One region of the Bacillus sp. Marseille-P3661 genome, then DNA from elsewhere that is predicted to be linked to it. Evidence: riboswitches for the same ligand, from Rfam matches in the RefSeq annotation. Region 1 holds a riboswitch; each other region holds the start of a gene.

What was found. Region 1 has a riboswitch for S-adenosylmethionine ahead of C1724_RS23270 (acyl-CoA dehydrogenase family protein). Riboswitches for the same ligand answer to the same signal wherever they lie in the genome.
Region 2: linked by a shared signal. The riboswitch ahead of C1724_RS15130 (methionine ABC transporter ATP-binding protein) and the one ahead of C1724_RS23270 (acyl-CoA dehydrogenase family protein) in region 1 are both predicted to bind S-adenosylmethionine.
Region 3: linked by a shared signal. The riboswitch ahead of metK (methionine adenosyltransferase) and the one ahead of C1724_RS23270 (acyl-CoA dehydrogenase family protein) in region 1 are both predicted to bind S-adenosylmethionine.

Annotation. Positions count from the first base shown of each region.
Region 1 is NZ_LT965958.1:126,553-129,706, forward strand. It holds gene C1724_RS23265 (AMP-binding protein) at 1-570, opposite strand, end outside; gene C1724_RS23270 (acyl-CoA dehydrogenase family protein) at 623-1,783, opposite strand; SAM riboswitch class I at 1,950-2,063, opposite strand; SAM riboswitch class I at 2,220-2,324, shown strand; gene C1724_RS23275 (LLM class flavin-dependent oxidoreductase) at 2,464-3,154, shown strand, end outside.
Region 2 is NZ_LT965954.1:825,283-828,436, forward strand. It holds gene C1724_RS15120 (MetQ/NlpA family ABC transporter substrate-binding protein) at 1-133, opposite strand, end outside; gene C1724_RS15125 (methionine ABC transporter permease) at 150-812, opposite strand; gene C1724_RS15130 (methionine ABC transporter ATP-binding protein) at 802-1,830, opposite strand; SAM riboswitch class I at 1,907-2,015, opposite strand; gene C1724_RS15135 (hypothetical protein) at 2,397-2,927, shown strand; gene C1724_RS15140 (Cof-type HAD-IIB family hydrolase) at 3,028-3,154, opposite strand, start outside.
Region 3 is NZ_LT965953.1:620,842-623,995, reverse strand. It holds gene C1724_RS02810 (cold-shock protein) at 1-30, opposite strand, end outside; gene C1724_RS02805 (cold-shock protein) at 255-461, opposite strand; gene metK (methionine adenosyltransferase) at 707-1,903, opposite strand; SAM riboswitch class I at 2,171-2,335, opposite strand; gene pckA (phosphoenolpyruvate carboxykinase (ATP)) at 2,693-3,154, shown strand, end outside.

The DNA of each region.
Region 1 (3,154 bases):
ATCGACCAAACGACTTGCAATAGCATCAGCACCGTATCCGGAAAAGATAGGGACAACAATTGCTCCAATTTTCGCGCATGCGAAAATAGTTATTGCCACTTCTGGTAGAGGAGGCAAGTACATTCCGATACATGTTCCTTTTTTTACTCCAAGTTGGATAAGGTAAGCAGCTATTCTATTAACCTCGTGATCTACTTCCGTATAACTAAGCGTCCGCTGCCGGCCATCTTCGCCTTCCCAAATAATCGCTGGCACATCAGCGCTATCACGGTGTAAATGTTTCTCAATACAATTAGAGTAAAGATTTAGCTTTCCGTTTTTAAACCATTCCGTGTGGGCAATCCCTTTAGAATAATCCATTACCTTTTCGTAGTTCTCATACCAATTAATCTGTATTTCCCTTAAATAAGTGGAGAAAAACCAATTCGGATCTGCAGCTGATTTTCGGATCAAGGTTTGATAGTTTACTAGACCATACTTTTCTATGAAATTTGTTATGTTGGCTTGTTGTATTTGCTCAGTTGACGGATACCAAACAGTTTCGCTTAGATCCTGTCTAGAAATAGCCATGATTGCATCTCTCCTTATTAAAAAATTGCTGTTTGAATAAATCTAGTAAGCTTTACGAATTTAAAACAGCATTGGCTAAATTGTAGATAATCATGTCGTCTGTAGGCGGATTATGCAGGCCTGCACGCACATCGCGGAAATGCCGCTGCAACGGGTTTTGTGCTGAAAGACTTCTAGCACCTACAATTCGCATGGCTAGATCTACTACAACATTCGCACTGTTGGTTACGATATGTTTTGCAGCGGCAAGCTCTGAACCTAGTAGATGTCTTTGATCAGGATAGTCCACCCATTTCCTAGCAACTGAATACAGTACTTCTCGTGCTTTAAATAATTCTAGTTCGATTTCGCCAATTTTTCTTCGAACTTCTGGAACTTCGCTAATTGGGCCAGGTAATGTAGTTGGACGATAGTTCGTTGCAAATGTAACCGCATAGTCTCGTGCAGAAAGTGCAACTCCTAAATATACAGCCGGAATTTGTAGATACCAACCTTTTGGTGAAGGTTTTTTTATATCTTCTACGACAAGTAAGGCATCGTCCTTTACTAGGACATTATCTAAAATTAAATCATCACTCTTTGTACCTCTCATTGCTATGCTGTCCCATGTTTCTTCAATTGACACACCGTCCAATTGGTGATCAATAAGGATAAATCCTTTTTTTCCTGTAGAGTTAATGTCTACAGTTACGATTGAATAGTCAAGTGCCACAGCCATTGATGTAAAGGATTTTCTGCCATTTACACGCCAACCATTGTTTTCTTTTGTTGCAGTTGTTGTCGGAATTCCACCTCTGGAGGGGCTACCTGTTGCTTGTTCCGATTGTGCTAAATTAATTAATGCTTTTTCATTCACAATTAGATCACATAATTTAGCAAAGCTTTCTTCTTTCCAGTTTCGACTTTCGGCTGCTTCAAGTATAACGCCTAGTTGCCAGCCCAATGATAGGGCTGTAGGTGCATCGCCGGTAGCAAGTTTTTCTTGAATTAATAAATAATCATATAAATTGATACCAGAACCGCCGTATTCTTGAGGAACCGTAAGTGCCAGGAAATTATTTCGTTTAATATCCTCAAAATTTTCATACGGGAATGTTCCTTTGGCATCTATTTTCGCCGCTCTTTCTTTAAAGGCGGCAGCTAGGACTTCTGCTTGTTCCAATAAAAGTTGTTGTTGCTTTGAGGTTGTTAATTGTTGATAGGTTATAGTCATTTGTTTTCCTCCAATTATTATTGAACAATATCTTATAAAGCATATAAAACAAATGCGAATAGTGTATTTTATAGGGGAGGTTTAGTTGTTTTTGAGAAAACTCATAAACTTGTAAAAAAAAGTCCACTTCCGATGACGAAAGTGGACTTTTGCTCCATTTTACACTCTCTCATCTTTCAGACATTGATGTCTGCTGGAATGAGCACCTTTCTTAATCAATTGATTAAGCGGTTGCCGCAGGATCGTTGGACCAGATTCCTCCCCTGACTCTTGATAAGACATTGTTACGTATGAATTTGTTAGTCAAACTATAAATGACTTTCTAAAAATTGTCAACGCTGATTGATAAATTTAAATTATTAAAATATTTTTTTAATTTTTTGTTGACAGACATTTCAATTCCATGTATATTTTGGATTAAATTCAATAACAAGTTTTCTTATCCAGAGAGGTGGAGGGACTGGCCCTTTGAAGCCTCGGCAACAGACTATTTAAGTACTGTGCCAATTCCAGCAGGCAATTTTTGCTTGAAAGATAAGAGGAGATATATGCGAGTGCATAGTAGTCAAACCTCTTCTTTTCTTTTAAGAAGAGGTTTTTTTAATGCAAAAAAGTACCAAATAGCAGTGCCTGATAGAATTCTTGTTATTTAATAAATATTTTTCCTGGGAGGAAAAGAAATGACTAAACAAATCATCTTAAATGCGTTTGAAATGAACAGTGCGATGCACAATTCACATGGATTATGGAAACATCCAGAAAATAAGCGTCATCGGCGCTACAAAGATTTAGATTATTGGATTGACTTGGCAAAGCTATTGGAGCGGGGGAAATTTGATTCAGTGTTTTTCGCAGATGTACTCGGAATCTATGATGTTTATCAGGCCAGCAAGGCTCCATCGATTCGAGACGGGCTGCAAGTTCCTTTAAATGATCCTGCCATGCTTGTTTCGGCAATGGCTGCTGTCACTGAAAATCTGTCATTTGCTGTTACTGTTAGTACGACCTATGAACCACCATTTGGAAATGCAAGACGTTTTTCAACGTTAGATCATTTGACTAAAGGAAGAGTTGCATGGAATATTGTTACTTCATATTTACCAAATGCAGCCAAAAATTTCGGGTTAGAAGATATGATCAAACATGATGAGCGCTATCAAATTGCAGATGAATACTTGGAAGTTTCTTATAAGCTGTGGGAGCAAAGCTGGGAAGATGATGCAGTAGTGGAAGATGTGGAACATCACACGCTTGTCGACCCGAGTAAAGTCCATGAAATTAATCATGAAGGGACGTATTTCAATGTGGAAGGACCGCATTTAAGTGAACCTTCCTTACAGCGCACACCAGTCTTGTTTCAAGCAGGCACGT
Region 2 (3,154 bases), on a different contig from region 1:
CAGGTTCTGTGCTTTCTGTTTCAGTTGTTTCCGTTGTTGTTTCTTCAGGTGCAGATGAATTACTTGAGCAACCAGCTAGAGCCACTCCTACTAATAAAACTAAACTTAATAAAAATGTTAAAGTTTTTTTCATTTTCCTATCTCCTTTTTTATCTTCTTCTTATAACCCTTGAAAGTTTATTTCCAAGAGATTGTAACCCTTGAACCATTACAACTAGGATAATTACAGTGATGATCATAACTTCTGTTTCAAAGCGTTGGTAACCGTAAGCAATAGCCAAGTCACCTAAACCACCGCCGCCTACAGCTCCTGCCATTGCAGATGCACCGATTAAACCAATTGTGGCAATCGTAATATTTAATATTAGTGAGCTTAGCGCTTCTGGTATTAAAACTTGAAAAACGATTTGCCAAGGTGTTGCCCCCATCGCTTCCGCAGCTTCGATGATACCAGGATCAATTTCTAGGATCGAACTCTCTACTAATCTAGCAATATATGGTGCAGAGAATATGATCAGCGGAACAATTGCTGCAGCAGTACCTATTGAAGTACCTACTATAAATCTTGTAAACGGTATGATCGCAACCATAAGAATGATGAATGGGATTGAACGAAAGATATTCACAATACCATTTAAAATATTAAATACAACAGTTTGCTCTAGCAAATGGCCTTTTCTTGTTACTACTAACGCAATACCTAATGGCACACCGATAATAGTAGCAAATAGTAGGGAAAAACCAACCATCACAATTGTATCCCATGTTGCCTCAACTATCTTTAGCCAAAACGTATCCCAATTAACCCCCATGATTGATCACCTCCTTAATTGATGCCCTACTTTCTACGTAAGCAACCGCCTTGTTAATTTCTTGTTGGTCACCGATAAATTCTACGATTAAGTTACCAAAGGGTCTTTCTTGTAGCTCAGTAATTTGGCCATATAGCACGTTTACATCGATATTATACTTTTTAGCAACCTCAGAGAGAATTGGACTTCCAGCATTTTCTCCAACAAATGTAATTTTATATACATTTGCGCCTCCCTCTTTATTGTTTAGAAGGCTAAGCACACTAGAAGGAATTGCATCCTGCATTACTGTTTTCACAAAGTTTTGGGCCGTTTGCGTTTTAGGTTGTGAGAAGACATCAAATACACTTCCTTCTTCTACTACATTTCCATATTCCATTACAGCTACACGGTCACAAATTTCGCGAATAACATGCATTTCATGAGTAATCATCATAATAGTAATACCGTATTCACGGTTGATTTGCTTTAAAAGTTTTAAAATTGAATCTGTCGTCTGCGGATCAAGTGCAGATGTTGCTTCATCACAAAGTAAGATATCTGGTGATGTTGCAAGGGCTCTTGCAATACCCACCCTTTGTTTTTGTCCACCTGATAGTTGATCTGGATACATATTTGCTTTATCGGCTAATCCAACAAATTCAAGAAGCTCCGTTACTCGTTCCTGTATTTGTTTTTTAGGAGCTTTTGCTAATTGTAAAGGATAGGCTATATTTCCAAATACAGTTCTTGATTGCAATAAATTAAAGTGTTGGAAAATCATACCAATTTTTTGACGTACCTTTCTTAGCTCGCTTTTCGGAATCGTCGTTATATCTTGATTCTGAATCATTACTTTTCCGTTTGTAGGTCTTTCTAATAAATTCACACAGCGAATTAACGTACTTTTTCCTGCACCACTGAACCCAATTACGCCGTATATTTGACCTTTTTCTACAGTTAAATTTACATTTTTCAAAGCATGAACCTTTTGTCCACCACTATCATATGTCTTTGTAATATTTTCTAAGGTAATCACAAAGCGAACCTCCTAGTTAAAAAAATAACCCTCTTCTATAGTCACAAGAAGAGGGTAGTATTTAATCATACCGCTCAACTTATCTACCAAGTTAAAAAACTTGCAGGAATTAGCACGGTATTCAAACAAAAGAACCCGTTGCCGAGGTTTCAAAGGGCCAGTCCCTCCACCTCTCTCGATAAGGAGATTATATTATAGTTTAACACTTTAGTTTATTAATATAATAATACGGTAAAGCATTAAAAAGATCAACTGGAATTTAATGTTTTAGTACCATATACTAATATAGAAAAAATAAAAAACCACTTCGACAAGAAGAAACTTTAACTTTTCCTCAAAAATTGCTTGCTAGAATTAGAACATTCTATGAAGTTAGTGGTTGTTAGATTTCATCGGGCCAATTTCTTTGCCAGATCTGAAAAAGTAATTTTTAAATTATTTTTAAATAATACTATATTTCTAACAATTTAACAACATATTTCGACATGAAATTTCTAGTAATTCATTCTAAACAACAAATACAAATTCTAATATGTTACGATAGTAATTGTAAGGAGGTAAAATTTATGCTACCTAGACATACACGAGTATTACAAAATGCATTAAATACTAGAAAAAATGAACTTTTGAATAAATCGCGTGAAATGGAAAACCAACTTTTGCGTATGCAAGATAACATAAAAGAAATCGCAAAAAAGGCCGAAATACTGGGTATTGAACAAACAAAAGAAGAAAAATGGGTTATCGTATATAGCTTAATGCAAAAACGCTCATTAAAAATCTTAATTAAAGACTGTGAAACTGCGTATCTCGGAAAATGGGATTTTTGTATGGAAACTATTATTAAAAAAGACCACACCATTTTTATAGCTGATATCAAAGGGCCAGAAAATTATGGGTATGGTACGATATGTATGAAATATCTTAAAGACATTGCAATCCAACAAAATATGGCGCTCATTTATGGTGAGCTTGCCGAAAGAGATTGGGGCCACCTCGGACGATTGATCCGTTTTTATAAAAAAAATCGTTTTAAAATTCAGCTCTATGAAAATGAAAAGTATGGAAAAATCGAATGGAATCCGATATATGGGTAAAGAGACTTTTATTAACAAAAAGGCAGCCCAAAGCTGCCTTTTCACAAGATACAAAATACGCTAGCCTGTCACACTAGAGCCCCCAAAAGATTAAATTCGATTATTTCAATAATCCTACCAGTTCAAGGCCATACACAATACCATCTTCACTAACATCCTTGGTAATATGTTTTGCTACTTTTTTAACATCATCATGGGCATTTCCCATTGCAACGCTATTGGCCACA
Region 3 (3,154 bases), on a different contig from region 1:
ATTAAACCATTTAACTTTACCTGCTACCATGGGAAAATTCCTCCATTATATTATAATTATCACCATAAGTGTTTATTTACATAATTTTCCGTTACAAGCATCAAAAAAGTCGTAACTAGAAGAGGACAACATAAAAATCGCCCACACTTCTGTAGTTACGACTTACGAGGTATATCCAAATTATTAATAAACGAACTTAATAGCGTACTTTAAATACTATCGTATATCTTTAATAAAGTCAATTCTTTTTACTTTTATTTGAAATTATGTTTACTATGGTTTTCAACAACTTGTAACATTTTGGTCGTCTCGCTCATTTCACTTTCACAAATAGGACACACGGGCTGTTCACTACTTTTAAAGTTATCCCTAACCCAACAATTACACTCATTGGATGTACATTCCCATACTTTTGTTTCCTCTGTGACAACCTCTTCAACGTTTCTTCTACCGAATGCCATTTCAACACACCTTCCATTGATTAGGCTCAATAATGAACCTACCTATAGTAAAAAAATAAACTTATTATAAAAACAACAACACATCGTGATGTAGTTTATAATAAGTAGATATAAATATTGGTCCCTTTATTACATTATAACCTAAAATTGGCATTTATACCAAGAAGCTAAAAATATCTCTAAAAAAATATGAAAAAGGATAAAAAGTAGCGCCACTAACGCTTTTTTATCCTCTTAAAAAAATATTATAAAGCTTCACTTTTTAGAGCTTCAGCCTTATCTGTAGCTTCCCATGGCACATCAATGTCAGTACGACCAAAATGACCATATGCAGCAGTTTTCTTATAAATTGGGCGACGTAGGTCTAACATTTTAATAATTCCAGCTGGACGTAGATCAAAGTTATTACGAACAACTTCAACTAATTTTTCTTCAGAAACTTTACCAGTTCCAAATGTATCAATCGAAATTGAAACAGGATGTGCTACACCGATCGCATAAGCAAGTTGCACTTCACATTTCTCAGCAAGTCCTGCCGCAACAATATTTTTTGCAACATACCGAGCTGCATAAGCAGCAGATCGGTCAACCTTTGTAGGGTCTTTACCTGAGAAAGCACCCCCACCATGACGTGCATATCCACCGTAAGTATCTACAATAATCTTTCGACCTGTTAAACCAGCATCCCCTTGAGGACCACCAATTACAAAGCGGCCAGTTGGGTTAATGAAATACTTTGTGTTTTCGTCAATAAGCTCGCTTGGAACAACCGGCTTAATCACATGTTCTATTAAGTTACGTTTAATTTGTTCTAAAGTAATTTCCGGATGATGTTGAGTAGAAATAACAATTGTATCAATGCGTTTTGGTTTGTCATTTTCATCATATTCTACAGTCACTTGTGTTTTACCATCAGGGCGTAAATAAGGAAGAATATCTTTTTTACGAACCTCTGTTAAACGACGTGCTAATTTATGTGCTAATGAAATAGGAAGTGGCATCAATTCAGGTGTTTCATTACAAGCAAACCCAAACATTAAGCCTTGGTCTCCTGCACCAATTGCATCAAGTTCCTCTTCAGTCATTTGTCCTTCACGTGCTTCTAATGCTTTGTCTACACCCATGGCTATATCTGGTGATTGTTCATCAATTGATGTTAATACTGCACATGTTTCATAGTCAAATCCATACTTTGCACGAGTATAGCCTATATTTTTCACAGTATCGCGAACAATTTTGGGAATATCCACATATGTAGTAGTCGTAATTTCTCCAGCTACCAAAACTAACCCCGTAGTAACAGATGTTTCGGCAGCTACACGTGCATTAGGATCATTAGCCAAAATTGCATCAAGAATGGAATCTGATATTTGGTCACAAATCTTATCTGGATGTCCTTCTGTAACTGATTCCGAAGTAAATAAACGACGATTTTTTGTCATTTTTTTAATGTACCTCCTATTAAAAATCGATTATCAAGTTAACGGTACTCATTCCCTTTTTTAAGAGGTGGTTATAACAAACTTGATTATGGCTTTTGCTATTTGATTTAGTGATTAGTGATTAACATTAGAAAAACTTGCTCTGTAAGTCCTTTAGCATAGCTTTAGTTTTCCTTATACTATCATCCGGAATAACATATTAATTCAGATAGTATAATAAAAACCTTTCCATTTTTGAGGAAAGGTTTGAAATGTCTTAGCCTTTCACTCTTATCGTTCAAGGCGAATTGCCTTGCCACAGGTTAGCACCTTATAACTATTATTAGGTTGTTCAATTAATTTTTACTTATGAGTAAAAATTAAATTACCATTAATAGTCTCGGTTGCCGGGTTTCCTAGGGCCTGTCCCCCTCCACCAACTCGGGATAAGAGAGTATCCGTTCCGCCCTATAATATCGCAGGGTATACAGCTTGTCAATTAATATCCACCAAAAATAGAAAAAATTAGAAATACTTATACTGGCCTTATAGGTTATGCTATTTGGACAAATCGTTATCTCCTTTATATATAAGATTGAATAGTTTTGATTAATTTTTTCCTTATTATATAAGCAACCATATTCACTTTACGAGTTCAAATGACATAAGCTATATTTAAACCGAAAATTAAAAAAATTAACAAATCAGTGAAAGAAATCACAAATAGTATAGACTATTAATTTGAATATGTTATACTAATCAACATAAAGAATAAGAATAAGCTAAAATTAAAAAAGGATGGTTTTGTTTATGAATTCAGTTAGCAATCGCATCGAATTAAAGGATGTACTTAGCGGGGCAAATGTACATCATAATCCTTCAGTTCCAGTATTAGTTGAAAAAACTTTAGCCCGCGGAGAAGGCGTCTTAACGTCAACTGGAGCCATTTGTGCAACTACTGGAAAATACACTGGCCGCTCACCAAAAGATAAATTTATTGTTGAAGAAGCATCTTCAAAAGACAGCATTGATTGGGGTTCCGTTAACCAACCAATCTCACCTGAGGTTTTCGATGCATTATATCAAAAAGTGTTGCACTATTTACATGTTCAAGGCGAAATATTCTGTTTCAAGGGTTTCGCAGGTGCAGATCCAAAATACCGTTTACCAATGCAAGTAATCAATGAATCTGCTTGGCATAATCTGTTTGCACACCAGCTATTTATCCGCCCTACAGAAGAAGAACTTAAAACACATGAAGCTGAATTTACA